3 regions of the Micromonospora sp. NPDC048830 genome follow, and region 2 is predicted to be linked to each of the others. Evidence: predicted binding sites of a transcription regulator. Region 2 holds the regulator's gene; each other region holds the start of a gene.

Region 1 (9,782 bases), on a different contig from region 2:
GCCGAGCACCGCGTCCATCACCCGGCCCTTGCCGCCGAAGAGGCTGGTGCCGCCGATGACGGCCGCGCCGACCGCGTACAGCAGCACGTCGCTGCCGCCGGTGTTGGCGTCGACCGAGCTGAACCGGCTGGCCGCCACGATGCCGCCGACCGCCGCCATGGACGAGCAGACCACGAAGACCGAGATGCGGATCCGGTCCACGTCGATGCCCGCCCGGCGGGCGGCCTCCCGGTTGCCGCCGACCGCGTACACGTGCCGCCCGTACGCGGTGCGGCTCAGCAGGAACGTCAGCCCGACGAGCAGCGAGCCGAGCAACGGTACGACCACCGGCATGCCGCGGTTCGAGCTGATCAGGGCGTTGAGGCTGCGCTCCAGGTTGAGCACGTGGACGCCGGCGCCCAGGAGCGCGGCGAGCCCGCCGATCCGGAGCAGCACCACCGACAGCGGGTCGGTCACCAGCCCCCGGGCGGAGCGGTCGCGGTGGCGCAGCAGCTGCGCGGCGGCGTAGCCGCCCACGGCCACGGCGGCGACCAGCCAGCCGACCAGCGGCGGCAGGTACCTGTTCTCGATGGCGACGATGGGGGCCGCCTGGACCGGCACGTTGGTGCCGCCCTTGATCAGCAGCAGCATCACCCCCTGGAAGGCGAGGAAGGCCGCGAGGGTGACCACGAAGGACGGTATCCCGACCTTCGTGACCAGGAAGCCCAGCACCAGGCCGATCAGCGCGCCCGTGGCGAGCGCGGCGAGGGTGGCCACGTACCACGGCTGTCCCTGCAGGGTCAGCAGGTTGGCCAGCACCGCCGCGCAGACCCCGCTGGCGAAGCCGGCGGACAGGTCGATCTCGCCCACCAGCAGGACGAACACCAGACCCATCGCGATCAGTACGACCGTCGCCCCCTGGGTGAACAGGTTGGCGAAGTTGCCGGCGGTGAGGAAGTTGGGCCGGATGACCGAGAAGAACGTGCAGAGCACGAGCAGGCCGAGCAGGGCCGGCAGGGCGCCCATGTCCCCGCCCCGCAGGCGGGCGAGGTAGCCCCGGAAGTGGCTGCCGATGGAGGGCGGCGGGGTGACGGCTGCCGGCTCGCGGGGGACCGTCTTCGGCTGGGTCGTCATTCCCCGGCCCCCGCCGTCCCGGCGCCGCCGTACCCGTTGGTGTTCTCGGCGGCCCGGCCGAGCCTGCCGCTGCGCCCCGACGTGATCAGCTCGACCACCTGGGCGTGCGTGACGTCCGTGGTCCTGACCTGGGCGACCATCTGCCCGAGGTAGAGGGTCGCGATCCGGTCGGAGACGGCGAAGACGTCGTTCATGTTGTGCGAGATGAGCACGACGGCCAGCCCGTTGTCGGCCAGCCGCCGGACCAGTTCGAGCACCTGGGCGGTCTGGGCCAGGCCGAGCGCCGCGGTGGGCTCGTCGAGGACGACCAGCTTGCTGTTCCACAGCACGGCCTTGGCGATCGCCACGGTCTGACGCTGCCCGCCGGAGAGGGCGGAGACGTGCTGCCGCAGCGAGCCGATGGTCTGCACCGACAGCCCGGCCAGCGTCTCGGCGGCCAGTTCCTCCATGGCCGCCTCGTCGAGCACCAGGCCCGAGCGCCGCTCCCGGCCGAGGAACATGTTCTGCACGATGTCGAGATTGTCGCAGAGGGCGAGATCCTGGTACACCACCTCGATGCCCAGGCCGGCGGCGTCCCGGGGGCCGTTCACCGTCACCGGCCGGCCCTCGAAGAAGAACTCGCCCGCGTCGGTGTCGTAGATGCCGCTGATGCACTTGACCAGCGTCGACTTCCCGGCGCCGTTGTCGCCGACCAGCGCGGTCACCTGGCCCGGATGGACGGAGAAGGCGACGTCGCGGAGCACCTGCACGGGGCCGAAGCTCTTGTCGACTCCGCGCAGTTCCAGCAGGGGTGTCTCGGGCAAGGGGTCTCCTTCGCGTGCGCGTGGCGAATCGGCGGTCCGGCGATGGCCAGCACCGGCCGGCGGGTGCGCGCCCGCCGGCCGGGCCCGGTCGGCTCAGCTCACGCCGGCCGAGGCGCAGAGCGCCGCGTACTTCCCGGTGCAGACGGCGTCCTTGCTGACGAAGCCGTCGGCGATGACGTTCTTCACGGTCTCCCTGGTGATCGGCTGGGCGGCCAGCAGCACCGCGGGCACGTCCCGGTTGCCCTCGGGGTCCCGGAAGACCTGGTCGGTCCTCCTCCGTTCGCCCCTGGCCAGCGCGACGGCCAGCCGGGCGGCGGCCTCGGCCTGCTGCCTGATCGGCTTGTACACGGTCATGCACTGGTCGCCGGACAGGATGTGCTGCAGCGCCTGCGCGTCGGCGTCCTGGCCGGTCACCGGGACCTTGCCGGCGAGCTTGTTCTTCGCCAGCACGGAGATGACCGCGTTGGCCAGCCCGTCGTTGGCGGCGAGCACGCCGTCGATCCGGCCGCCGGTCTGCGTCAGCATCTGCTCGAAGGTGGTGCCGCCGGTGGTGTTGTTCCACTCGGGTACGTCCTGGTCGGGGCCCTTGACGTACTCCCCGGCCGCGTACTTCGGGTTGAGGACCGAGTCGTAGCCCTCCTTGAGCTGGGCGGCGTTGTCGTCGGTCGGCGCGCCGTTCAGTTCAGCCACCACGGGATTCCGTACCCCCTTGTCCGCCAGGCACCTGACCAGGCCCTCGCCCTGGAGCCGGCCGACCGCGACGTTGTCGAAGCTGACGTAGTACTGGGCGGAGCCGCCGAGGGTGGGCCGGTCGTAGTCGATCGTGGCGACACCCTTCTGGGTGGCCTTGTCCAGCACGGCCCTGCCGGTGCCCGAGTCGAGGTTGGTGATCATCAGCGCCGTCACGCCGTTGGTGATCATCTGCTCCGCGATGGTGACGAACCGCGCCTTGTCGTTCTGCGCGTTCTGGATGTCGTAGTCCACCCCGGCGGCCTTGAACGCGGCCGCCAGGTACCGGCGGTCCGCGGTCTCCCACCGGTTCGACGAGCCGCTGTCCGGCAGGATCACGCCGATCTTCGGCTTCGGCCGGCCGGCCGGGCCGGCGCCGGAGCCCCCGCCGCAGGCGGTCAGGCTGCCGGTGACGAGCAGGCCGGCCGCGGCGATGGTGAGGATCCCGCTGCGCATGTGCACGGTTTCCTTTCGGGGACGGAACTGGCGAGGGGTGTGTGGTGGACGCGCCCGGCAGCACGCGCCGGAGACGTGGCCGGTCGCTCAGCGGGCGGCCAGCGGGGCGGTCGCGGCGTCGGTGAGGGCGATCAGGTCGGCGGGGGCGAGTTGGACCTGGAGGCCCCGGCGGCCGGCGGAGACGTAGATCGTGTCGTGCGCCAGCGCGGAGGAGTCGAGCACCGTGGGCAGGCGCTTGCGCTGGCCGAGCGGGCTGATCCCGCCGCGGACGTATCCGGTGACCCGCTCGGCGACGGCCCGGTCGGCCATCGTCGCCCGCTTGCCGCCCAGCGCGGCGGCCATGGCCTTGAGGTCCAGCTCGCCGGTCACCGGCACGACCGCCACGGCGAGCGCCCCGTCGACCTCGGTGACCAGGGACTTGAACACCCGCTCCGGGGACGCCCCCAGGGCCGCCGCGACGAGCGCGCCGTAGTTCGGCGCGTCCGGCGAGACGTCGTACGGGTGGGTGCTGTGCGGAATCTTCCGCTTGGTCAGCAGCGCCGTAGCCGGAGTGCCCTGTCCCGCCATGACGGACAAGCTAACGGACTTTCACACCGGGCGGCAGACCAGGACGGTGGGCGCGTCGGCGACCCGGGTCAGCACCAGGCTCGCCGCCTCCGGGCCGGCCAGCCGCAGGTCCCGCCGCAACCGCTCCGGCTCCAGCGCCGAGCCGCGCTTGAGGATCTCGACCCGGCCCACCCGCCGCTCGCGCAGCAGGGCCCGCAGCCGCTTCAGCGAGAACGGCAGCACGTCGGTGACCTCCAGGCAGCGGGCGAACGGCGTCGCGGCCGGGGCGTCGGCGTACAGGTAGGCGATGCTCGGGTCGGCCAGCGTCGCGCCGAGGACGTTGGCCAGCTCGGCGACCAGGTGGGCGCGGACCACGGCCGGGTCGGGGTCGTGGACGTACCGGCGTACCGGGCCGACCGGCGCCTCCGCCGCGCCGGAGCCGGTGAGCTGGTGGGCGGGGGGTCCTTCACTGCCGGAGGCGTCGACAGGGGGCCATTCCTTCAGCAGCGTCGCGCGGCGGGGGACCTCGGCGAGCCGGCCGCACCAGAGCGCGGCCTCGACCAGGTCGCCGTCCACGCTCACCCACTCCGCCTCCGCGCCCGCCGGGATGAGCGCGTGGTCCAGGCCGGGGGCGACCTTCACCACCGTGTACGGCACCCGCTCGGCCAGCCGGACGACGAAGCCCCACGGCGGCGAGTACGCGTTCGGGTCGAAGATCCGCCGGCCGGTGCCGGCCCGGCGGCGGGCCGGGTCGCAGAAGGCGGCGTCGACGCGGGACACGTCGAACTCCGTGGCGTCGCCGCACTCGACGGTGAACAGGTCGGCCAGCCCGGCGGCCTCGGCGTTCGCGGCGGCCATCGCGGCTGTGAGCGGGTCGGCCTCCACCCCGTACACGCGGATGCCGGCGCGGGCGGCGGCGAGCGCGTCCGCGCCGAGGCCGCAGCCCAGGTCGGCGAGGGTGCGCACCCCGGCGGCGCGCAGCCGGCGGGCCCGCCGGGCCGACACCACCCCGCGCGTGGCCTGTTCCAGCCCCGGCCGGGTGAGGAACATGCCGGCGGCGGCCGGGCCGAACTTGACCGCCGCGCGGCGGCGCAGCTCCGCCTGGGTCAGCGCGGCGGCGGCCAGCCCGCCGGGCACCCCGGCCGAGCGGAGCGCGGCCGCCGCCGCCAGCGGGTCGCCGCCGGCCACCTCGGTCGCCGCCGCGAGGGCGGCCGACCCCTCGGGGGTACGCAGCGCGGCGAGCTGGTCCAGATCCACGCGGCCATTGTCCCGGCCCCGCCGGGCCGCCCGGACGGTGGTGTCGGCGCGGCGGGGCCGTCAGCGGACGGTGGCGTCAGCGCAGGGCGTCGTCAGCGGACGAAGGCGTCAGTGGACGCTGGTGTCAGCGGGTGCGGGTGTCGGCGACGAAGGCCCGCCAGCTCGCCGGGGTGAAGGTGAGCAGCGGCCCGGTCGGATCCTTGCTGTCGCGGACGGCGACGACGCCGGGCAGGTTGTCGGCGACCTCCACGCAGGCGCCGCCATTGCTGTTGCTGCGGGACGCCTTGCGCCAGGTGGCTCGGGTCAGGTCCATGTCTTTGCCGCCTCCTCGATGAGTCGGGCGGACTGCCGGCACGGCAGCGCTTCACCCGTCACAGTCTCCCAGCGGTGCTCCAGGGCGGCAACATCGCTCGGGCAGTCGACGGTCTGGCCCCGGAGCTGGTTGTCCAGGTGGGCCAGCTCGGCGCCGTTGCCGAGCCGGGCCAGGACGAACGGGCCGTTGAGCCCGTTGTGCCAGGGGGCCTCGGCCGGCACGACCCGGACCTGCACGTTCGGCTCGGCGCCGACGGCCAGCAGGTGCTCCAGCTGCTCGCGCATCGTGGCCGGGTCGCCGACCTGCCGGCGCAGCGTGTGCTCCTCCAGCACCGCGACGAACTGCGGGCGCGGGGTGGCGGTCAGCACCTCCTGCCGGGCGAGCCGGGTCACCACCCGCGTCTCGACCTCATCGGCGGTCAGCTCCCCGCCCAGGGCGAGCATCGCCCGCGCGTACCCCTCGGTCTGGAGCAGGCCGGGGATCACGGTCGGGTCGTACCAGCGCAGCGCCGTCGCCTCCCGCTCGTTCTCGTCCCACGGGCGGAACCACTCCGGCGCGGCGTGGAATCGGATCAGCTCCAGCATGGCGACGAAGAGGCCGCCGGTGTCCAGCGCCGTGTCGACCCGGGCCAGGTAGTCGGGCGTGACCGGGTTCTGGCCGGTCTCGACGGCGCTCACCTTCGACGACGAGTAGTTGATCAGCTTGCCCAGCTCCTCCTGGCTGAGCCCGCGCGCCTGGCGGGCCCGGCGCAGTTGCTCGTGCAACAACGTCAGGGTGGGTATTCGCGACACTCGGTGATCCCTTTCTCGGCTTCTGATGCGGGACCCGAGCGACGCTAGGGAGCTGCGCGCGGCGTAGCGAGGTGCTCCCGGCGTGTTGCGGTAACGAGTGGCGGAAGTGTGGCGGCGCCACGGCGACAGGTGGCGACGATGCGGCCACACGGTGGCGACGGTGCGGCGACACGGAGGTGGTCGCGTTGGCACTCTCCTTGACGGAGTGCTAGCCGAGGAATAACCTGCGATTAGCACTCTCCCATCGAGGGTGCCAGCTTCCGGGCCCGTGCCCGGGGGTTGAGCGCCAGGCGGACCGGCACCCGCGACGACGGCCCCGCCCGGTGGCATGTGGCAGATTGACGCTGGTCGGCGTGCCGACCGGCAACGAAACCAAGTACCCCAGGAGGGTATGCCCGTGACTACCGCGACCAAGGTTGCGATCAAGCCGCTCGAGGACCGGATCCTGGTCCAGGCGAACGAGGCTGAGACCACCACGGCGTCGGGCATCGTGATCCCCGACACCGCCAAGGAGAAGCCGCAGGAGGGCACCGTCCTCGCTGTCGGCCCGGGCCGCGTCGACGAGAAGGGCAACCGGATTCCGGTTGACGTCAAGGTCGGCGACACCGTCATCTACTCGAAGTACGGCGGCACCGAGGTCAAGTACGCCGGCGAGGAGTACCTGGTGCTCTCCGCCCGCGACGTCCTCGCGGTCATCGAGAAGTAAGCAACCGATCAGTGTCGTTGCCCCGGTCCGGCTCGCCGGGCCGGGGCAACGTCGCTTCGAAGGGATACAGATGGCGAAGATCCTGAGCTTCTCGGACGACGCCCGGCACCTGCTGGAGCACGGTGTCAACGCCCTCGCGGACGCGGTCAAGGTCACCCTCGGCCCGCGCGGGCGCAACGTCGTCCTGGACAAGAAATTCGGTGCGCCCACGATCACCAACGATGGCGTGACCATCGCCAAGGAGATCGAGCTCACCAACCCGTACGAGAACCTCGGCGCGCAGCTGGTCAAGGAGGTGGCGACCAAGACCAACGACGTCGCCGGCGACGGGACCACCACCGCGACCGTGCTCGCACAGGCGATGGTCCGCGAGGGCCTGCGCAACGTGACCGCCGGGGCCAACCCCGCCGGGCTCAAGCGCGGCATCGACGCGGCCGCCGCCAAGGTCTCCGAGGCCCTGCTGGGCCGGGCCGTCGAGGTCGCCGGCAAGGAGTCGATCGCGCACGTCGCGACGATCTCCGCGCAGGACGCCACCATCGGCGAGCTGATCGCCGAGGCGATGGAGAAGGTCGGCCGCGACGGCGTCATCACCGTCGAGGAGGGCTCCGCCCTCACCACCGAGCTGGACGTGACCGAGGGTCTCCAGTTCGACAAGGGCTTCATCTCCCCGAACTTCGTCACCGACGTGGAGGCTCAGGAGGCGGTCCTGGAGGACCCGTACATCCTGATCACCACGCAGAAGATCTCGGCGATCGAGGAGCTGCTGCCGCTGCTGGAGAAGGTCCTCCAGGACAGCAAGCCGCTGCTGATCATCGCCGAGGACGTCGAGGGCCAGGCGCTGTCCACCCTGGTGGTCAACGCGATCCGCAAGACCCTCAAGGTCTGCGCGGTCAAGGCCCCGGGCTTCGGCGACCGCCGCAAGGCGATGCTCCAGGACCTGGCGATCCTGACCGGCGCCGAGCTGATCGCCCCGGAGTTGGGCTACAAGCTCGACCAGGTCGGCGTGGAGGTGCTCGGCACCGCCCGCCGCGTCGTGGTGGACAAGGAGAACACCACCATCGTCGACGGCGGCGGCCAGGCGGGCGAGGTTGCCGACCGGGTGGCCCAGATCCGCAAGGAGATCGAGGCCTCGGACTCCGAGTGGGACCGGGAGAAGCTCTCCGAGCGGCTGGCGAAGCTCTCCGGCGGCGTCGCGGTCATCAAGGTGGGCGCGGCGACCGAGGTCGAGATGAAGGAGCGCAAGCACCGCATCGAGGACGCCATCGCCGCCACCAAGGCCGCGGTCGAGGAGGGTACGGTGCCCGGCGGCGGTGCCGCCCTGGCGCAGATCGTGCCGGTGCTCGACGACGACCTCGGCTTCACCGGGGACGAGAAGGTCGGCGTCTCGATCGTGCGCAAGGCGCTGGTCGAGCCGCTGCGCTGGATCGCCCAGAACGCCGGCCACGACGGCTACGTGGTGGTGCAGAAGGTCGTCGGCCAGGAGTGGGGCAACGGCCTCGACGCCGCCAGCGGCGTCTACGTCGACCTGGTCAAGTCCGGCATCATCGACCCGGTGAAGGTGACCCGCAACGCGGTCACCAACGCCGCCTCGATCGCCGGCCTGCTGCTCACCACCGAGAGCCTGGTGGTGGAGAAGCCGGAGAAGCCGGCGCCGGCCGCCGCCGGGGGCCACGGCCACTCGCACGGCCACGGCCACCAGCACGGCCCGGGCTTCTGACCGACGCCGTACGACAACGCTGAAGGGCACGCCGTCACCCGACGGCGTGCCCTGACGCCTTTCGGGATGCTTACGGAACGCCCCCGTGGCTGTTGCCCGGCCGGCCGGAGCGTCGACACTGGCGGCATGGAGAGCATGTCGCGCGGGTACGCCGCGCTGGCCGGGATCACCGCCGCCGCCGTGGCGATCGGCGCGGCCGAGCCGGTGGCGGTGCTGACCGGCCCCCGGTCGGCGCCGCTGGTCGCGGTCGGGGGACTGGTGGTGGACACCGTCCCCGAGTCGGTCAAGCAGTTCGGTATCGCCGTCTTCGGCACGTACGACAAGGTCGCCCTTCTGGTCGGGACGGCGCTGCTGCTGGCGGCCTTCGCGGCGCTGTTCGGGGTGCTCGCCGCGCGTCGTTTCCGGGTCGGGCTGGCCGGGATCGCGGCCTTCGCCGCACTGGGGGTGGCCGCCGCGCTGACCCGGGCCGGCGCGAACGCCGCCGACGCGCTGCCCGCGCTGGTCGGGGCGGGCCTCGGGGCGCTGGCGCTCTGGCTCCTGCTGGCCGGCCCGCTCCAGCCCGATCCCTGGCCGTGGATCCCGCCCACCCCGGAGGCATCGCCGCTCACCGCGCCGGCTGAGGCCCCGGAGGTGCCCGCTGGCGCCGCGGAGGCGTCCGTTGACGTCCCGGAGGCGTCCGTTGACGTCCCGGAGGCGTCCGCCGTTCAGCCCGAGGGGCGGCGGCGGTTCCTCGCCGGCGTCGGGGCGCTGGCCGGCGGGGCGGCCGTCGCGGGGCTGGGCGGCCACTGGCTGGCCGGCCGGCGCAGCGTGTCCGCCGCCCGCCGGGCGGTCGTCCTGCCGGCACCGGCCTCGCCCGCCCCGGCCGTGCCGGCCGGGGCGGACCTCTCCCTCGCCCAGCTCGCCTCCTACGTCACCCCGAACTTCGGGTTCTACCGGATCGACACCGCCCTGGTGGTGCCGCAGGTCGATCCCGACACCTGGCGGCTGCGCGTGCACGGCCGGGTCCGCAACCCGCTGGAGCTGAGCTTCGCCGACCTGCTGGCCCGTCCGATGGTCGAGCGGTACGTCACCCTCGCCTGCGTCTCCAACGAGGTGGGCGGGGACCTGATCGGCAACGCCCGCTGGCTGGGCGTACCGATCAGGGAACTGCTCGACGAGGCGGGCCCGGAGGACGGCGCGGACCAGGTGGTGGGGCGCTCGGTCGACGGCTGGACCTGCGGCACCCCCACGGCGGTGCTGCGCGACGGCCGGGACGCCCTGCTGGCGGTGGGGATGAACGGCGAGCCGCTGCCGGTGGAGCACGGCTTCCCGGTGCGGATGGTGGTGCCCGGCCTGTACGGCTACGTCTCGG
Region 2 (9,782 bases):
GGTGTCGCGGATCTGCTCCTCGGTGCCCCAGCCCTGGCTCGGCCGCTGCTGGAACAGGCCCACCGAGTCCCGGTCGCCGCCGGAGAGGTTGCGCAGCCCGGACTCCTGGTACGCCGTCGCGAGCGCCACCACCACGGCCCGCTCCGGCATCTGCCGCTGGATGCCGATCGCGGCGATGGTGGCGGCGTTGGCCATCTGGTCGGCGTCCAGGCGTACCTCGCCGTCGGCCTGAACGGTGCAGGTGCGGCTGGCCAGCGGAAGCCGCAGCTGCTGCCCGACCTGCCGGACGACGAGCCAGATCCCGGCGACGGCGAGGACCGCGACGACGACTCCGGCCGCGACGACTGCCCGACTTCGCACCCGCACCCCCTGTTCGACGGCGTCCGACAAGAGTACGTCCCTCCTGCCGCCGACCGGCTCGTCCGACCGGTTCGCTCCGTTGCGTAGCCGGTCGGCGACCTCTCGCGGTTTCCGCGCGGAGGCGGGCCGCCCGGCGGGACCCGGACGGCCTCGGCCCGGCGGGGCTTCCCCGCCCCCGGGCCGTGAAACGCCGGCTCGGCCGCGAAACGCCTGCCCGGGCCGCAAACCGCCCGTCCGGGTAGCGGCACAGCGCCGGAAGGCTGCTCAGGTCGTGGGCACCCAGGCGGCGTCGCGCTTCTCGCGGAACGCGGCCACGCCCTCCCGCCCCTCGGCGGCGAGGAAGTACCCGGTCGACAGGGCGGCCAGCTCGGTGATCTCGGCCCGCAGGTCGACCGCCGGCGGGCGGCGCAGCAGCGCCTTCGCCCCGGCCAGCGCCCTCGGCGCGCCGCGGACCAGCGAGGCGCACGCCCGCTGGACCGCCGCGTCCAGCCCGTCCGCCGGCACGGCCGCGGTGACCAGCCCGATCTCGGCGGCCCGCCGGCCGTCGAAGGTGTCGCCGGTGAGGTACAGCTCGGCGGCGGCCCGGGGGTGCAGCCGGGGCAGCACGGTCGCCGAGATCACCGCCGGGATCACCCCGATCCGCACCTCGGTGAAGGCGAACGTGGCCTCCTGGGCGCACAGCGCCAGGTCGGCCGCCGCGATCAGGCCCAACCCGCCGGCCCGGGCCGGCCCGGCCACCCGCGCCACCACCGGCTTCGGGCACTCCCACACCGCCGCGAGCACGTCGCCGAGCATCCCGGCGGGCACGGTCCCGCTGGTGTACGCGGCGGCGGTCTCCTTCAGGTCGGCCCCGGAGCAGAACACCGGCCCGGTGTGGTCGAGCACGACCACCCGGACGGCGTCGTCGGCCACCGCGGCGGCCAGCCCGGCCAGCAGCTCGGTCATCAGCGGCGTGGAGAGCGCGTTGCGGTTGTGCGGGCTGTCCAGGGTGAGGGTCGTCACCCCGCGGGCCGTGGCGACCCGCACGAGCGCGTCGGAGGAGGTCATGCCGGGCACACTAGTGGCCATGCCCGGCGCCCTTCCAGAAGGCGAATCCGTCCCCGCCGACGGCTCGCTGCCCGCCACCGCCACCCGCGCCGTCGGCGCGCGCGGCTTCGGCGTGTACGTCCACGTGCCGTTCTGCGCCAGCCGCTGCGGCTACTGCGACTTCAACACGTACACCGCCGACGAGTTGGGCGGCGGGGCCGACCGCGAGTCGTACGCCGACACGGTGCTGGCGGAGCTGGCGCTCGCCCGCCGGGTGCTGGCCGACGCCCCGCCGCCGCGGGTCGACACCGTCTTCGTCGGCGGCGGCACCCCCACCCTGCTCGCCGCCGACGACCTGGCCCGCATCCTGGACGGCATCGACCGCGCCTGGGGCCTGGCCGCCGACGTCGAGGTGACCACCGAGGCCAACCCCGAGTCGGTGACGCCGGAGTCGCTGAAGACCCTGCGCGCGGCCGGGTACACCCGGATCTCGCTGGGCATGCAGTCCGCCGCGCCGGGCGTGCTGGCGATCCTCGACCGCCGGCACACCGCCGGCCGGGCCACGGTCGCCGCCGGCGAGGCCCGCGACGCCGGCTTCGACCACGTCAACCTCGACCTGATCTACGGCACGCCGGGGGAGAGCGCCGAGGACTTCGCCGGCTCGCTGGAGCAGGTGGTGGCCGCGGGGGTGGACCATGTCAGCGCGTACGCCCTGATCGTGGAGGACGGCACCCGGCTGGCCGCGCGGATGCGGCGCGGCGAGCTGCCGTACCCGTCGGACGACGTGGCGGCGGACCGCTACCTGGCCGCGGAGGCCGCCCTCGACGCTGCCGGCTTCTCCTGGTACGAGGTGTCGAACTGGGCCCGGACGCCGGCCGGCCGGTGCCGGCACAACCTGCTCTACTGGAGCGGGGCGGACTGGTGGGGCCTCGGCCCGGGGGCGCACAGCCACGTCGGCGGGGTGCGCTGGTGGAACGTCAAGCACCCGAGCGCGTACGCGCGACGCCTCGCCGCGGGGGAGTCGCCCGGCCTGGCCCGGGAGGTGCTCACGCCCGGCGAGGCGCACATGGAGGACGTCATGCTGCGGCTGCGCCTGGCCTCGGGGCTGCCGCTGGAGGTGCTGGACGACGCCGGGCGGGCCGGCGCGCGGCGGGCCCTCGACGGCGGCCTGCTCGACCCGGCCCGGTACGCGGCGGGCCGGGCCGTGCTGACCCTGCGCGGGCGGCTGCTGGCCGACGCGGTCGTGCGCGACCTGCTGCCCTGACCGTGGTGCCCGACCGGCCGGGGGAGCGGCCGGCCGGGGTCACTTGATGAAGCTGACGGACATCGGGTAGCGGTACAGCTGCCCCTCGTTGGCCCGCAGCCCGGCGACGATGCCGAAGATGATGCCGACGGCCATGGCGGCGAGGCCGATCAGGACGCCGATCAGGATGCAGGTGAGGATCCAGCCCACCAGCGCGATGACCGACCAGAGGAGCTGGAAGTTCAGCGCGGCGACCGCGTGCGCGCGGACGGTCGGCGACTGGTTGCCCCGGGCCAGCAGCGCGATCAGCGGCGCGAGCCAGCCGAGCACGCCCCCGCCGAGGAACATCCCCGCGGCGCCGCCGAAGTGGGCGACCAGCACCCACGTCTTGTCCTCGTTGTTCGCGTAGCCGCCGGACGGCGCGCCGTACGCGCCACCCGTCGGATATCCGCCACCCGGCGGGTAGCCACCCGGCGGAGGGTAGCCCCCGGGCGGGGGGTAGCCGCTCGACGGCGGCTGGCCGCCCTGCGGCGGCGGATAGCCACCGGGCGGGGGATAGCCGGCCCCGCCCGGTGCCCCGGACAGTGGTGCGGTGGGGGGCTCGTCCGACGAGCCGTACGGCGCCGACGGCGGGGTCGGCTCCGGCGGCCAGCCGCCGGGGTCGCCCGCTCCGGGAGGGCGAGGTGGTTCAGTCATGTACATCACGGTAGGGGCTGCCGGCAAGGGGACACCAGAGCGACACTGGTCGGGTCCGGCGGGACGATCGGGCAGGAACGCACCGGCGCAGCCCGGGGGCGGTGCGGCCGGCGCACACGGGGTCCGTCGTTGATCTTCTCGCTGGCGGCCCCGCCGACGTAGACTGGCACTCGTTACAGTCGAGTGCCAGGCGCGCCCTCCGGCCCGGGTGCCGGTCGGGCGAGCGGACGCGCGGTGCCGGCGCCGACGTGCGACAGGAGGTGGGGAGAAGTGGGTCTCGACGACCGTAAGCTCGCCGTGCTCCGCGCCATCGTCGAGGACTACGTCGCCACGCAGGAGCCGGTCGGCAGCAAGGCCCTGGTCGAGCGGCACCAGCTCGGAGTCTCCCCGGCGACCGTCCGCAACGACATGGCGGTGCTGGAGGAGGAGGGCTACATCCGGCAGCCGCACACCAGTGCCGGCCGGGTCCCCACCGACCGTGGCTACCGTCTCTTCGTCGACCGGCTCTCCCGGGTCAAGCCGCTGAGCCCGGCCGAGCGCCGGGCGATCGAGCGCTTCCTGGTCGGCGCGGTCGACCTCGACGACGTGGTGCACCGCACCGTCCGGCTGCTCGCCCAGCTGACCCGGCAGGTCGCCGTGGTGCAGTACCCGAGCCTGGCCCGCTCCTCCGTACGCCACCTCGAGCTGGTGCCGATCTCCACCACCCGGCTGATGCTCGTGATGATCGCCGACACCGGTCGGGTCGAGCAGCGGCTGGTCGAGCTGCCCGCGCCGATCCCCGCCGACGACGTCACCGACATGCGCCGGCTGCTCAACGAGAATCTGGTCGGCACCCGGCTGTCCGAGACCCCGCCGCTGGTGCAGGCGGTGGTCGAGGAGTCGCCGTCGCACCTGCGCCCGGCCATGGCCACCCTCTCCAGCGTGCTGCTGGAGACGCTGGTGGAGCGGCACGAGGAGCGGATCGCGCTGGCCGGCACCGCCAACCTGGCCCGGGGTGGCCTGCTCGACTTCCAGGGCTCGCTGCGGCCGATCCTGGAGGCGCTGGAGGAGGAGGTCGTCCTGCTCAAGCTCATCGGCGAGGCGGAGCCGAGCACGACGCGGGTCCGCATCGGCGACGAGAACGAGATCGACAACCTGCGCGCCGCCTCCGTGGTCAGCACCGGGTACGGCCCCGGCGTGACCATCGTGGGCGGCCTGGGCGTGCTGGGCCCCACCCGGATGGACTACCCCGGCACCATCGCCACCGTCAGGGCCGTGGCACGCTACGTGGGCGAGCTGCTGGCCCAGAACTGACCAGTCAGGGCCGACAGGGCCGGATTCCGACCGACGACCGGGCGCAACGCGAGACGAACATGAGGACACCGAACGCAGTGGCCAGGGACTACTACGGCATCCTCGGCGTGAGCCGGGACGCCTCCGACGACGAAATCAAGCGCGCCTACCGCAAGCTGGCGCGGCAGTTCCACCCGGACGTGAATCCGGACCCGGAGGCCCAGGAGAAGTTCAAGGACATCAACGCCGCGTACGAGGTCCTCTCGGACGACCGGAAACGGCAGATCGTCGACCTGGGTGGCGACCCGCTCGCGCCGGGCGGCGGGGGCGCGGGTCCGGGTGGCCCCGGCGGGGCCGGCCCGTTCGTGGGCTTCCAGGACATCATGGACGCCTTCTTCGGCGGCGCGGCCGGCGCCTCCCGCGGCCCGCGACCGCGCACCCGGCCGGGGGCGGACGCGATCCTGCGGCTGGAGCTCGACCTGCACGAGACGTCGTTCGGCGTCGAGGCGCCGATCACCGTCGACACGGCCGTGCTCTGCACCACCTGCTCCGGCGCCGGCACCGCCGCCGGCACCCACCTCGCCACCTGCGAGGCGTGCGGCGGCCGGGGCGAGGTGCAGTCGGTGCAGCGCACCTTCCTCGGCCAGGTGGTCTCGGCCCGGCCGTGCACCGTCTGCCAGGGCTACGGCACCACGATCCCGCACCCCTGCCCGACCTGCGCCGGCGACGGCCGGGTGCGCACCCGCCGCTCGCTGACCGTCAAGATCCCGGCGGGTGTCGAGGACGGCATGCGGATCCGGCTGGCCCAGCAGGGCGAGGTCGGTCCGGGCGGCGGCACGGCCGGCGACCTGTACGTGGAGATCCACGAGCGGCCGCACGACGTGTACTCGCGCAAGGGCGACGACCTGCACTGCCGGGTCACCGTCCCGATGACGGCCGCCGCCCTCGGCACCCGGCTGACCATCAAGACGCTGGACAGCGAGGAGACGGTCGACGTCAAGGCGGGCACCCAGCCGGGCAGCACGCTGCGGCTGCGCGCCCGGGGCGTGCCGCACCTGCGCGGCACCGGCCGGGGCGACCTGTACGTCCACCTCGACGTGCGGACCCCGACGAAGCTCGACGCCGACCAGGAGCGGATGCTGCGCGATTTCGCCAAGACCCGGGGCGAGGAGGTCGCCGAGCTGACCAAGCAGGGCGGCTTCTTCTCCCGGATGCGCGACGCGTTCAACGGCCACGCCTGAGTCGTGGCGGCCAGCCGCCCCGGCACCGGCCGGGGCGGTTAGCCTTTGCTCGTGTCCGCGCCGCTGTTCCTGGTCGAGTCCCTGCCCACCGCCGACCAGCTGACGCTCGACGGCCCCGAGGGGCACCACGCCGCCACCGTGCAGCGGCTGCGCGTGGGCGAGGAGCTGCTGCTGGCCGACGGCCGTGGCGGCACCGCCGCCGCCGTGGTCCGGGCCGTCGGCCGCGGCAGCCTGGAGCTCGACGTCACCTCCCGGGGGTACGTCGACGCGCCCGTACCCCGGGTCGCCGTGGTGCAGGGCATCGCCAAGGGCGACCGGGGCGAGCTGGCCGTGCAGGCGATGACCGAGGTCGGGGTGGACGAGATCGTCCCGTGGGCGGCGTCCCGCTCGGTCACGCTGTGGCGGGGGGAGCGGGGCGTCCGGGCCCGGGAGAAGTGGGTGGCGACCGCCCGGGAGGCGGCGAAGCAGGCCCGCCGCCCGTGGCTGCCCGTGGTGGCCGGCGCCCCCGACGAGTCGACCGCGACCGTGGCGCGCCGCATCGGCGGGGCCGCCGCCGCGTTCGTCCTGCACGAGGAGGCCGACGAGCGGCTCAGCACCGCCGAGCTGCCCGCCGTCGGCGAGATCGTGCTCGTGGTCGGCCCGGAGGGCGGCATCGCCCCGGCCGAGCTGGACGCGTTCCGCGCCGCCGGCGCCCGCGCCGTCCGCCTTGGCCCGGCGGTGCTGCGCACCTCCACCGCCGGTGTCGCCGCGCTCAGCGTCCTGGCAACCCGCCTGGCCCGCTGGTGACCCTCGCGTCGATCATGGAGCTGTGGCGCCCCGCGAAGGTAACAAATCGGGGCGCTCCGCCCACCACGGGTCCATGATCGACGAAGTGGGGGTCAGGTACGCAGGTAGGACGCGCCGTTGAGGTCGACGATCGTGCCGGAGGCCCACTCCGCCTCCGGGCTCGCCAGCCAGTACCGCCCGTGCGTTCACGGGCCACATCATGCGCCAGCCGTTCGCCAGCGCTTACCATGCCCCGATGGGATCCGACTGCCTGTTCTGCCGCATCGTCGCCGGGGAGATCCCGGCGACCGTCGTCCGGGAGACCGACACCACCCTGGCGTTCCGGGACATCGACCCGAAGGCCCCGGTGCACGTGCTCGTCGTCCCGAAGGAGCACTACGCCGACGTGGCCACCCTGAGCCAGGGCAACCCGGCGCTGGCCGGCGAGCTGCTGGCGGCGGCCGCCACCGTGGCCGAGGACGAGGGGCTGCTCGGCGACGGCTTCCGGCTGATGTTCAACACGGGCGAGTACGGCGGCCAGGAGGTCTTCCACGTCCACGCGCATGTGCTCGGCGGCGCGCCGCTCGGGCCGATGGTCTGCCGCTGAGCGTCCCGACGGCGTCCGACGACCCGCGCCGCGCTCGCCGCGCCGTCCGTACCTCGCGGGCCGGCGGCACGAGCTCCTCCCTAGACTCCACGCCCATGACTGCGATCGGCGGGCGCCTGGAGCGGATGGTGCGGCGGGCCCAGGCCGAGGGGCGGGTGCCGGCCGTGTCGGCCGCCCTGCACCGGGCCGACCGGCCGCTGTGGACCTGCGCGGTCGGCGGCACGGGCAACGACCATCCCCTCGGGCCGCGGACGCGGTTCCGGATCGGCTCGGTCACCAAGACCTTCACCGCCGTACTGGTCATGCAGTGCCGCGACGCCGGCCTGCTCGACCTGGACGACCCGGTCGCCCGGCACCTCGACGTCCCGGCGCACGGCGAGCTGACCGTGCGCCGGCTGCTGTCCCACACCGCGGGCCTGCAGCGGGAGCCGTACGGCGACGTCTGGGACACCCTGGCCGCCCCCGACGTCGAGCAGCTCCTGGCCGACCTGGCCCGGGCCGAGCGGGTGCTGCCGCCCGCCCGCCGCTACCACTACTCGAACCTCGGCCTCGCGCTGCTCGGGCAGCTGGTGGCCCGGCTGTGCGGCGGCACCTGGGCCGAGGTGCTCGCCGAGCGGGTGCTCGCCCCGCTCGGCCTGACCGCCACGACCGACCGGCCCGACCCGGCGGCGGCCACCGGGTTCCTGGTCGACGCCTACTCCGACGAGGCGCACCCGGAGCCGCCGACCGACTTCGGCGCGGTCGGGCCCGCCGCCCAGCTGTGGAGCACCGCCTCGGACATGGCCCGCTGGGCGGCGTTCCTGGCCGACCCGGCCGCGCTGGACCCGTCGGGTGCGGTGCTCGCCCCGGCCACGCTCGACGAGATGCGCTGGCCGCGGACCGTCACCGACGAGACGTCCTGGGGGGCCGGGTTCGGGCTGGGCCTGATCCTGGTGCCGCAGGGAGACCGGGTGATCCACGTCGGCCACGACGGGGCGATGCCCGGCTTCCTGGCCGCCGTCTACGGCCGGTGCGGCGGCCCCGGCACTCCCGGGGCGATGGGCTGCGCCGTGCTCGGCTCGTCCGGGACCGGGGTGCGGGTGCTGGAGCTGACGCACGAGCTGCTCGCCGCGTCCGCCGAGCACGACCCGGCCGACATCGCGCCGTGGCGGCCGGGTGAGCCGGCCCCGGCGCACCTGCGGGGGATGCTGGGCCGCTGGTGGGGCGAGGGCTTCGAGTACGTCTTCAGCTGGCACGACGGGGCGCTGCGGGCCCGGGGCGCCGACGACCCGGCTGGGAAGCCGCCGGCGGTGTTCGCCCCGCTGCCGGACCGGCCGGACGTGTTCCGGACCGTCTCGGGGCGGGAGGCCGGCGAGCTGCTCCGACTCACCCGCGACGAGCACGGCACGGTGACCCGCCTGCACTGGGCCACGTACCGCTTCACCCGCACCCAGGAGACCTTCGACGGCTACGACTTCCGCCGCTGACGCTCCGGGGTGGGCTCCCCCTGGCGGGCCGGTCGGCGGCGGGAGATGGGCGAGGTGCGGCGGCGGGGGTAGCGATAGAATGGGGGGCAACCGACCGCCGTGCCAGCAGGGCGCGGCGCCGAGATCGAGAGCAGGTGGCTCAGGGCCCGCGGCCCGACCTATGACCGGCACCCCACCTCCCGGCCCGCCCCGGGTGCAGACCAGGATCACGGTCCCGGACTCGAAGATCATGGTCAACCTGCTCGGCGCGGGCGACGAGATCCTGCGACTCGTCGAGCGTTCGGTCAACAGCGACGTGCACGTTCGCGGCAACGAGATCACCATCACCGGCGCGCCCGCGGACAACGCCCTCGCCGAGCGCCTCTTCACCGAGCTGCTCGAACTCATCGAGAAGGGTGAGACCCTGACCACCGACGCCGTCCGGCGTACCGTCGGCATGCTCGAGCAGGGCGGCACCGAGCGGCCCGCCGAGGTCCTGACGCTCAACATCCTCTCCCGGCGCGGGCGCACCATCCGCCCCAAGACCCTCGGGCAGAAGCGCTACGTCGACGCGATCGACGCCAACACGATCGTCTTCGGCATCGGCCCCGCCGGCACCGGCAAGACCTACCTGGCGATGGCCAAGGCCGTCCAGGCGCTCCAGGCCAAGCAGGTCAACCGGATCATCCTCACCCGGCCGGCGGTCGAGGCGGGAGAGCGGCTGGGCTTCCTGCCCGGCACGCTGAACGAGAAGATCGACCCCTACCTGCGCCCGCTCTACGACGCGCTGCACGACATGCTCGACCCGGAGACGATCCCCAAGCTGATGGCCGCCGGGACGATCGAGGTCGCACCGCTGGCGTACATGCGGGGGCGTGCGCAGCCTTACGACGCCCGCGTCCTGACGCCGGAGGGATTCAAGCCATTCGGGTCGCTCCAGGTCGGCGACCTGGTCATCGGCTCGGACGGGAAGCCCACGCCGGTGATCGGCATCTACCCGCAAGGACCCAAGCAGGTCTACCGGGTCACGACCCAGGACGGCGCGTCGACCGTCTGCTGCGGTGAGCACCTCTGGACGGTCGCGACGCCGGAGGACAAGCGGCACGGACGTCGGCGCACTCTCGAGA
Region 3 (9,782 bases), on a different contig from region 2:
GGTGGCGCTGGTGATCGGCTGCAACACGTTCCCGACCTGGAACTCGTACCCGGGGCTGTTCGCCTCGCTGGTCACCGGCAACCCGGTGGTCGTCAAGCCGCACCCGCGCGCGGTGCTGCCGCTGGCGATCACGGTGAGGTACGCCCGGGAGGTGCTCGCCGAGGCGGGCTTCGACCCCAACCTGGTGCTGCTCGCCGCCGAGGCCCCCGGCGAGAAGCTGGCCTCGACGCTCGCGCTGCACCCGGCCGTGCGGATCGTCGACTTCACCGGCTCCACCGAGTACGGCGACTGGCTGGAGGCCAACGCCCGGCAGGCGGCCGTCTACACGGAGAAGGCCGGCCTGAACACGGTGGTGATCGACTCCACCGACGACTTCGCCGGCATGTGCCGCAACCTCGGCTTCACGCTGACGCTGTACAGCGGCCAGATGTGCACCACCTCGCAGAACATCCTGATCCCGTCGGGCGGCATCGAGACCGACCAGGGGCACCGGAGCTTCGACGAGGTGGCCGCCGGGATCGCCGCGGCGGTCGGCAAGCTCACCGCCGACCCGGCCCGTGGAGTCGAACTGACCGGCGCGATCGTCAACGACGGCGTGCTGGAGCGCCTCGACGAGGTCACCAAGGTCGGCGAGACGCTGCTGGAGTCCCGTACGGTCGAGCACCCGGCGTTCCAGGGCGCGGTGGTGCGGACGCCGACGATCGTCAAGCTGACCGCCGACGACACGGCGGTCTACTCGCGGGAGTGGTTCGGGCCGATCTCGTTCGTCATCGCCACCGACTCCACCGCGCACAGCCTGGAGATCATGCGGGTGACCGTCGGGGAGAAGGGCGCGCTGACGGCCGGCGTCTACTCGACCGACGAGGCGGTGCTGGACGCGGCCGAGGCGGCGGCGATCGACGCCGGGGTACACCTGTCCTGCAACCTGACCGGCGGCGTCTTCGTCAACCAGTCGGCGGCGTTCTCGGACTTCCACGGCAGCGGCGCCAACCCCGCCGCGAACGCGGCGCTGACCGACGGCGCGTACGTCGCGAACCGGTTCCGCGTCGTCCAGAGCCGCCGCCACGTCTGAGGTGTGCGGAAGGGCCCCCTTCCGGGTGGGAGGGGGCCCGCTCGACGTGCCGGCCGGGCCGCGCTCAGGCGGGGCGGCGCATCTGCAGCTCGCGCAGCGTGGGGAACTTCGGGTGCGGCACCCGTACCCCGGTGTCGACGAAGCCCAGCCGCCGGTACGCCCGGTAGGCCCGGTCGTTGCCCACCACCACCTCCAGCATCAGCTCCGGCCGCCCGCACTCGCGGGACCAGCCGGCCACCGCCTCGATCAGCCCGGCGAGCAGGCCGGTGCCGCGCCAGGCCGGCGTGACGTAGACGGCGTAGATGACGGTCAGCCCCGGGTCGTGCGGCGCGACGGTCCCGCCGGCGTGACCGACGAGCCGGCCGGCCCCTCCGGTGAGCCGGCCGGGCTCGCCAACGGGCCGGCCGGCCCGTCCGAGCCGGTTGGCCTCGCCGATGGGCCGGTTGGCCTCGCCGATGGGCCGGTTGGCCTCGCCGATAGGCCGGTTGGCGTCGCCGGTGGGGCGGCCGGCGGGGGCGTCGTGCGGCTCGGCGACGAACTGCGCGGTGCGCGGGCCGGCGGCGACCGACGCCACCCGGGCCGCGATCTCGGCGTGCGGTCGGGCCGCGGCGTCGGCGACGGTCTCCAGGAAGGCCAGCGGCGCGTCGGCGAGCATCTCCAGCCGCAAGGCGCGCATCCGGGCCGTGTCCTGCGGCGTCACCCGGCGTACGGTGGCCGTCACCGCCGTGGCGGTCGGCGTGGTGCGGCCGGTGGCCTGCGGGCTTGGCGCTGCTGTCATCCCGCATGCCTATCGCAGTGATGGACGCCTATGTGAGTCCGGGTTGAGGTCGGTCCGATATTGGCCGTTTTGGGACCGTGCGCTGCTGTCACCGCTCGTGTACCGTGCGATTTCGGTCACTGATTTCGTGGTCGTCGTCGACTCCGGAACCGGTGGTCCGGGGCTGCCGGTTGAGCCGGTGTCCCGAGGGTTGTGAAAGGCCGCGCGACGTTAAGGAAGTGCACCGTGGCACAGGGCACCGTGAAGTGGTTCAACGCCGAGAAGGGCTACGGCTTCATCGCCGTCGACGGCGGTCAGGACGTATTCGTACACTTCTCCGCCATCGAGATGGACGGCTACAAGGCGCTGGACGACGGGCAGCGGGTGGAGTTCGAGATCGCCCAGGGGCAGAAGGGCCCGCAGGCCGAGCGGGTCCGCCTCGCCTGACCCTCGACCGGTTCCGGGGCCCGCGCATCGGCGGGCCCCGACCAAGTCTACCGGGGGTCCCGCCGCGTCCGTCCACCTGAAACGGGGCAGCGGATACGGGGCGGGACCAGGCAGGATCATGAGCCGTTCCGGCGTCGCCGCTGAGGAGGGTTCATGTCACAGCCGCCCGTACCCGACCGGCCTGCCCCAGGGTCCTGGTACCCGGGCGAGTTCGGCCAGACCACGAGCTGGGATCCGGCCGTGCCCGAACGGACGGATGGCTCGGCTCCCCAGCCGGCCGCCGGTCCGGGCCCGTACGCCGGACTGCCCACGTACCCGTCGCACCCTGGTCCGGTGCCGCCCGGCCACCCGCCGGGAGCCGCGCACTGGCCGCCACCCGGGTACGACCCCGCCGACCCGCTCGTCACGCCGCCCGGCCAGGGCCTGAGCGGCTGGTTCTCGCGCTGCGCGGGCGTCGTGCGCCGCGGCTGGCGGCAGCTCACGCCGATCCTGCTGCTCACCCACGCCCTGCCGACGCTCGCGTTGCTGCTCGCGGTGGTGCCCCTGTACCCCGTGCTGCCGCTGGAGCCCACGGCACCGGGCGCGCCGCCCGCCGCGCTGCCCGACGGGTACCTCGGCGACCTCGGCGTCTTTTTCGCGGCCCTGCTCGGCCTCAGCTGTCTGCTCGCGCTCGTCCAGGCGGTCGGCTGGGCGGCCGGCACCTGGGTGGTCGCGCGCCAGGCGGCCGGCGAGCCCGTCCCGGTCGGCGCCGCCCTCCGGTACGGCCTGCGCCGCGCCCCGGCGCTGTGGGGCTGGACCCTGGTCTACGGCCTGTTGGCGGCGGTCGGGTTGGTCCTGTGCTACCTGCCGGGCCTGTACGTGATGGCCGCGCTGAGCCTGTTCGGCCCGGTGCTGCTCTTCGAGCGCGGCGCCCCGCTGGGCCGGGCCCGTGAGATGTTCCACGCCCGCCTCGGGGCGGTGCTCGGGCGGATCGCGCTGGTCGGGCTCGCGGCGTCCGTGTTCTCGCTGGTCCTGGCCCCGGTGCAGGTCGCGGGCGCGCTGCTCGGCGATCCCGCCGACGCGGCCAGCTTCAGCGGGTGGAACGTCGCGTACGCGGTGGTGGCCGCCGTGATCACGCTTCCGTACGGCCTGGTCCACCTCGTCGGCCTCATCGTGACGTACGCCGAGCAGCGGGCGTGCGAGGCCCCGGTGACGGCCGCCCGGCTGGCGGGTGAACTCGGCTGACTGTGAGCGTGGTACCCGGATCGGTTGCGCTGGTCGGGCCGCGCCGGGGTGGGCCCGACTGGCCCATCGTGCTTGCACTCGGCAGGGCAGAGTGCTAAACAAGTCATTGGCACTCGCGTACGGCGAGTGCCAATGGTCGGGGCGGTGGGGCCACGGCCTCCCGGTGGGTGACCGCCGGGTGGCACATGGCCGGTCGTCGCGGGCTATCCGGCCCGGCCGACGGACGTCGTCGTCGCCAGGTGGCGACGTCCCAAGGTGCGTACACCAGGCGGCCCATCCGGGGCACAACACTCGGGTGGCCCGTGAGTGTCCAGGAGGACAACGCCGTATGGCCAAGATGATCGCGTTCGACGAGGAGGCTCGCCGCGGCCTCGAGCGGGGCATGAACCAGCTCGCCGACGCCGTGAAGGTGACCCTCGGCCCCAAGGGCCGCAACGTCGTGCTCGAGAAGAAGTGGGGTGCCCCCACCATCACCAACGATGGTGTGAGCATCGCCAAGGAGATCGAGCTCGAGGACCCGTACGAGAAGATCGGCGCCGAGCTGGTCAAGGAGGTCGCGAAGAAGACCGACGACGTCGCCGGTGACGGCACGACGACGGCGACCGTCCTGGCCCAGGCCCTGGTTCGCGAGGGCCTGCGCAACGTGGCCGCCGGCGCCAACCCGATGGCCCTGAAGCGGGGCATCGAGGCCGCCGTGGCCAGCGTCTCGGAGGAGCTGCTCAAGCTCGCCAAGGACGTGGAGACCAAGGAGCAGATCGCCTCCACCGCCTCCATCTCGGCCGGTGACACCAGCGTCGGCGAGATCATCGCCGAGGCGATGGACAAGGTCGGCAAGGAAGGCGTCATCACCGTCGAGGAGAGCAACACCTTCGGCCTGGAGCTGGAGCTCACCGAGGGCATGCGCTTCGACAAGGGCTACATCTCCGCGTACTTCATGACCGACCCGGAGCGTATGGAGGCCGTCTTCGACGACCCGTACCTCCTGATCGTCAACAGCAAGATCTCGTCCGTGAAGGACCTGCTCCCGATCCTCGAGAAGGTCATGCAGAGCGGCAAGCCGCTGCTGATCATCGCCGAGGACATCGAGGGCGAGGCCCTGGCGACCCTGGTCGTCAACAAGGTCCGGGGCACCTTCAAGTCGGTCGCCGTCAAGGCGCCGGGCTTCGGTGACCGCCGCAAGGCCATGCTCGCCGACATCGCCATCCTCACCGGTGGCCAGGTCATCAGCGAGGAGGTCGGCCTCAAGCTGGACGCCGTCGGCCTCGACATGCTGGGCCGCGCCCGCAAGGTCGTGGTGACCAAGGACGAGACGACCATCGTCGACGGTGCCGGCGACGCCGAGCAGATCCAGGGCCGGGTCAACCAGATCCGGGCCGAGATCGAGAAGAGCGACTCCGACTACGACCGCGAGAAGCTGCAGGAGCGCCTGGCCAAGCTGGCCGGCGGTGTTGCGGTGATCAAGGTCGGCGCGGCCACCGAGGTCGAGCTGAAGGAGCGCAAGCACCGCATCGAGGACGCGGTGCGCAACGCGAAGGCCGCCGTCGAGGAGGGCATCGTCCCGGGTGGTGGCGTCGCGCTGGTGCAGGCCGGCAAGACCGCCTTCGACAAGCTGGACCTGACCGGCGACGAGGCGACCGGCGCGCAGATCGTCAAGATCGCGCTGGACGCCCCGCTGCGGCAGATCGCCGTCAACGCCGGCCTGGAGGGTGGCGTCGTCGTCGAGCACGTCCGCAACCTGGAGGCGGGCCACGGCCTCAACGCCGCCAACGGCGAGTACGTGGACCTGCTGGCCGCGGGCATCATCGACCCGGCCAAGGTGACCCGTTCGGCGCTGCAGAACGCCTCGTCGATCGCCGCGCTGTTCCTCACCACCGAGGCCGTCGTCGCGGACAAGCCGGAGAAGACCCCGGCCGCCCCGGCTGGCCCCGGCGGCGGGGACATGGACTTCTGAGTCCAGCTCCACCAACGCCGAAGGGGGCGGGCCGCTGACGCGGTCCGCCCCCGCTCGGGTGATCCGCCACCATGTCGCCGACATGGCGGCATCCAGAGGGCTCGGACACCCCTGTGTCGCCGACATGGAGGCGATCAAGACGCGGCGGTCGGCCGCCGTCGTACGGACTCCGGGCGGGCCTACGTCGGCAGGGGACGCTGGTTGCGTCGCTTCCGCGCCCGGTCGTACGGCTGCTGGATGCGGATCGGCTCGTCCACCAGGGCCAGTGGCTCCTCGGCCATCGGCGCGCCCGCTCCCGCCATCTCGGCCAACTGCTCGGCGTCGCCGTAGTCCAGCCGGTCGAACGGTAGTTGCCCCGGGAGCTCGTCGACCGGCGCCCAGGTGACGGGCTGTACGTCGTCGGTCTGGTCGTCGTCCGTGGTCATGACTGCCTCCTCTACCGGAACGGTAGGAGCCGTCGATGGCCGACGCGGCCGAACGGGACTATTCGGATCTATATCCTCTTTGCGCTCTCCGGGTGCCCGCCGTCCCCGAACGGTCGGTCGACGGCCGCCCCGACCGGCTTGCGGTACAGGAAGAAGACCCGCCCGATCCGAGCCCCCACGCTGCCCGAATAGAACGACACCGGCCCGACCCAGCCGATCTGGGCAGATTCAGCCCCCTCGTCCCGCTGGTCACGCAGGCAGCGGCGCAGCAGCACCCCGCCGATCCCCGAGCCCTCCGCCTCGGGCGCGGTGCCCATCGGCCCGAACCAGGTCGGCCGGGACGAGCCGTAGGCGGCGAAGCCGATGATCCGCCCGTCGCGTTCGGCCAGGTGCGCCCCCGCGCACGGCCGGCCCACCGAGCCGGCCAGCTCCCCGTCCCAGGCGCCGCCGAACGTGGACCGGGCGAACGCCGCCAGCGCCGGCAGGTCCGCCGGCTCCGCGCGCCGTACCGCGATGCCCCGGTCGGCCAGTCGCCGCTCCGCCGGCTCCGTCGTCCGCAGCGCCGGCGACCCGTCGTACGACAGGTCGGCCGTCATGTTCAGGGCCGTCCGGTCCTGCGTGTAGCCCAGCGCCAGCGCCGCGCAGATCGCCGGCGTGTACCGCACGTCGATTCCCGGCCAGGCGTAGTACGGCGGGTTGCCGGCCAGCAGCACCTCCACCGCGCCCCGCTCCGCCAGGACCCGCTCGGCCCGGGCGAGCAGCGCCCGGCCGACGCCCCGGCGGCGCTGCTCCGGGGCCACCGCGACCAGGTCGACGTGGCCGGCGGCCGGCTCCCGGGCGGCCAGCGAACCGATCAGCACCCCGACCAGCTCCGCCCCCCGGTACGCGCCCAGCGCCAGCACCGCCCGGTCCGCCGAGGCGCGGGTGTGCAGGGTGTCGACGATCGCCGCCGCCTCGGCCGCGTCCTCGGGCAGGTCCAGCGCGCGCCGGCACAGGGCCACCACGTCGGGCAGCGCGTCGGCGGCCAGCTCTGCGACGGTCGTCTCCGCGTCCATGGTCGCCGACCCTAGGCCATCGCCGCCGGGGCGGGCACCCGCCCTTTCTTTCACTCGGCGCGGGCGGCGCGCACGGCGGCGTACGCGTCGACGACGCCCGCCCCGGTGATGTTGGCGTCGCCGGCGCAGGCGTCGGACGGGTTGCGGGAGCGGTACGTCGGCTCGGCCGGGGTGGCCGTCTCGCGCAGGATGCGACGGGTGCGTTCCACGTCCCCGACCAGGGCCGGGTTCGCCGACCACATCAGCGCCACCACCCCGGCGACGTGCGGCGTCGCCATCGAGGTGCCGTCCAGGGTGGCGTACCCGCCGCCCGGCATCGCGGAGAGCACCCCCGCGCCCGGGGCGACCACGTCCGGCTTCGCCGCCCCCGGGACCGGCCCCCGGCTGGAGAACTCGGTGACCCGGCGCTGCCGGTCCACGGCGCCGACCGTGAACACCTCCGGGTACGTCGCCGGCGGGTCCTCGATCGACCCGCAGTACGGCCCGGTGTTGCCGGCCGCCGCCACCACGAACACGCCGGCCGCGTCCAGCGCCGCCGTCGCCGCCCGCAGCGCCCCCGGATCGCAGCCCTCGATCGGCGGGCAGCCCCACGAGTTGGTCAGCACCTGGGGGCCCCGCTCCGGGCGTCCGTCGGTGAAGGGGTCGCCGCCGGCGGGGAACGGGGCCAGCATGAACTGCAGGCAGTCGAGGTAGCGGGCCGGGCTGCCGAGGTTGCGGTCCAGGTTGACGCAGCCGACCCAGCTCGCCCCCGGCGCCACCCCGATGCCGCCGCGCCCGACCGCGCTGCCCGTCGTGTGGGTGCCGTGCCCGCCCCGATCGGTGGGCGTGCGGGTGTGCGACCACGGGTCGTACCAGGAGTCGTTTCCGCCCCGGAAGCCGGCGGCCAGCGCCGGGTGCCGGCCGTCCACCCCGGAGTCCGAGCTGCCGACCACGACGCCGGCGCCGGTCACGCCCAGCTGCGACCAGACCCGGTCGGCGCCGACGAGCGAGACGTTCCAGGCCGGGCCCGTCGGGGCGGGCTGCCCGCCGCGGGTGGTCGGGGCGGCCGCCGGGAGCGGGCGCAGCCGCTGGCTCACCAGCACCCGGGCCACCTCGGGCCGGCGGGACAGCCACGCCCGCACGCCCGGCCCGCCGTCCACCTCGACCGCGTTGACCAGGTAGTACGGCCTCGGGGCGAGCCCGAGCCGGGACAGGTCGCGGCGCAGGCCGGCCTGGGTGCGCCCGGCCGTCCCGACCAGCCGTCGGTAGACCTCCCGGGCCCTGGCGTCGCGGCCCGCCCGCCCGGGCGCACCGGCCGGCACGCCGCTCAGGTCGGCCTGCTCGCGCAGCACCACCAGCAGCCGCTCCCCGTACAGGCCGGGTTGGCCGGGGACGGCGTACACCGCCGCCGCCCCGGCGAGCAGGACCGCGGCCGTTCCGGCCGCCACCCGTCGGCTCGGCGTCCGGCCGCGCGGGCGGGCCAGCAGCACGCCGTACGCGACGGCCAGGACCGCGGCCACCGCCAGCCCGGCGACGGCGGCGACCGCCACCCAGAACGGGACGTCCCGGTCCGCCGCCAGGAGGAGGGTGATCTCCTCGGGGTCGGCGAAGGCCAGCGGCCCGAACACCGCGAGCCCGACCAGCCAGCGTGCCGGGGCGGGGCCGGCCGGGCCGTTCCCCCGGGCGGCCGGGGCCTGGAGCGCGGCCAGCGCGAAGCCGAGCGGCGGCAGGGTCAGCAGCGCGGGCAGTTGCGTCCCGGACTGGCCGACCCCGGCCGCGACCAGCAGCAGCGTCACCCCGGCCACCAGGCCGCCGACCAGCACCAGCCGGGCCGGCCGGGGCGGGCGGCCCACCGCGAAGCACGACCAGAACGGCGCGTCGAGCAACGCCCCCGCGAGGACGCCGACGGCCGCCGCCGCTGCCGCCGCGAGCACGGTCTCCAGCAGCCCGCCCAGGCCGCCGACCCACGCCCAGGGCAGCAGCGTGGCCAGCCCGGCGGCGACGGCCAGCAGGGTCGCCGGGGCGGGTCGCCGGACCGCCCCGCCCGCCCGGCCCACGCCTTCCGCGGCGGCCGACGCCGGCGGCCCGCCGACGGGAGACAGCGGCGTCGGCCCGTCCAGGGCCCGCTGCGGCGCCGGGAGGCGCTTCCGCGACAGCCGGCCGAGCACGACGGCGAGCGCGGCGGCGGTCAGGGCCGACGCGGCCAGGTAGCCCTCGTGGTGCACGGGCGGGAGCGCGCGCGGCAGGGCCAGCGCCCCGAAGGCCAGCAGCCCGGCGAGCCAGGCCCGCCCGGTGGCCCGGACCGCCCCGGCGCGGGGCAGCAGGGCGAGCAGCAGCACCGGGACGCCGGCCAGCACGACGGTGGCCAGGGCGACCGCCGGCCACAGCCAGACCGCCCGGTCCAGCCCGGCGGCCAGCAGGGTCTGATCGGCCAGCCAGCCGACCAGCTCGGTCGGGACGGTGACCGCGACCGTCCAGCAGCCGACCAGCGCCGCCGCCACCACCGGCCAGGGGCCGGGGCGGTGCGGCGGCGGGTCCGGCGGGACGGGACGACCGGGCGGGGGTGGGGGGCCGACCTCCATCCCCCGACAGTACGGCGGGTTCGCGACCTGCCGTCCGGCGGCCGTGACGGTTACGGTGTACGGGTGCGTGACCCCAACGTGTCCCGAGCCGTGGCCGGTCAGCTCTCCCCGGCGCGCCGCGCCGCCGACCTGCGACGACTGCGTGCCGAGCGGTTCGACGTCCTGGTTATCGGCGGTGGCGTCACCGGCGCCGGGGCGGCGCTGGACGCCGCCTCGCGGGGGCTCAAGGTGGCCCTGGTCGAGGCCCGGGACTTCGCCGCCGGCACGTCCAGCCGGTCCAGCAAGCTCAT

The links. The regulator HrcA, encoded in region 2, represses chaperone genes, less so after heat shock. The targets are predictions, from matches to a motif close to GGTTNGCACNCTCNNNNNGAGNGTGCNAACC.
Positions count from the first base shown of each region.
Region 1: groES (co-chaperone GroES) is a predicted target of HrcA. The motif match lies at 6,237-6,267, and genes of this name have one in related genera.
Region 3: groL (chaperonin GroEL) is a predicted target of HrcA. The motif match lies at 3,605-3,635, and genes of this name have one in related genera.

Region 1 is NZ_JBICUP010000002.1:131,337-141,118, forward strand. It holds gene ACGFIZ_RS02980 (sugar ABC transporter permease) at 1-1,113, opposite strand, end outside; gene ACGFIZ_RS02985 (ATP-binding cassette domain-containing protein) at 1,110-1,916, opposite strand; gene ACGFIZ_RS02990 (sugar ABC transporter substrate-binding protein) at 2,010-3,101, opposite strand; gene ybaK (Cys-tRNA(Pro) deacylase) at 3,189-3,668, opposite strand; gene ACGFIZ_RS03000 (methyltransferase domain-containing protein) at 3,690-4,904, opposite strand; gene ACGFIZ_RS03005 (DUF397 domain-containing protein) at 5,029-5,217, opposite strand; gene ACGFIZ_RS03010 (Scr1 family TA system antitoxin-like transcriptional regulator) at 5,208-6,008, opposite strand; gene groES (co-chaperone GroES) at 6,400-6,714, shown strand; gene groL (chaperonin GroEL) at 6,785-8,431, shown strand; gene ACGFIZ_RS03025 (sulfite oxidase) at 8,558-9,782, shown strand, end outside.
Region 2 is NZ_JBICUP010000028.1:53,760-63,541, forward strand. It holds gene ACGFIZ_RS22570 (hypothetical protein) at 1-366, opposite strand, end outside; gene ACGFIZ_RS22575 (enoyl-CoA hydratase-related protein) at 625-1,407, opposite strand; gene hemW (radical SAM family heme chaperone HemW) at 1,427-2,650, shown strand; gene ACGFIZ_RS22585 (DUF4870 domain-containing protein) at 2,690-3,325, opposite strand; gene hrcA (heat-inducible transcriptional repressor HrcA) at 3,596-4,618, shown strand; gene dnaJ (molecular chaperone DnaJ) at 4,696-5,838, shown strand; gene ACGFIZ_RS22600 (16S rRNA (uracil(1498)-N(3))-methyltransferase) at 5,890-6,624, shown strand; gene ACGFIZ_RS22605 (histidine triad nucleotide-binding protein) at 6,860-7,210, shown strand; gene ACGFIZ_RS22610 (serine hydrolase domain-containing protein) at 7,306-8,676, shown strand; partial or broken gene ACGFIZ_RS22615 (PhoH family protein) at 8,837-9,583, shown strand.
Region 3 is NZ_JBICUP010000004.1:20,194-29,975, reverse strand. It holds gene paaN (phenylacetic acid degradation protein PaaN) at 1-1,072, shown strand, start outside; partial or broken gene ACGFIZ_RS05455 (GNAT family N-acetyltransferase) at 1,137-1,439, opposite strand; partial or broken gene ACGFIZ_RS05450 (GNAT family N-acetyltransferase) at 1,596-1,850, opposite strand; gene ACGFIZ_RS05445 (cold-shock protein) at 2,076-2,276, shown strand; gene ACGFIZ_RS05440 (hypothetical protein) at 2,430-3,500, shown strand; gene groL (chaperonin GroEL) at 3,829-5,451, shown strand; gene ACGFIZ_RS05430 (hypothetical protein) at 5,631-5,876, opposite strand; gene ACGFIZ_RS05425 (GNAT family N-acetyltransferase) at 5,945-6,931, opposite strand; gene ACGFIZ_RS05420 (S8 family serine peptidase) at 6,982-9,492, opposite strand; gene ACGFIZ_RS05415 (glycerol-3-phosphate dehydrogenase/oxidase) at 9,571-9,782, shown strand, end outside.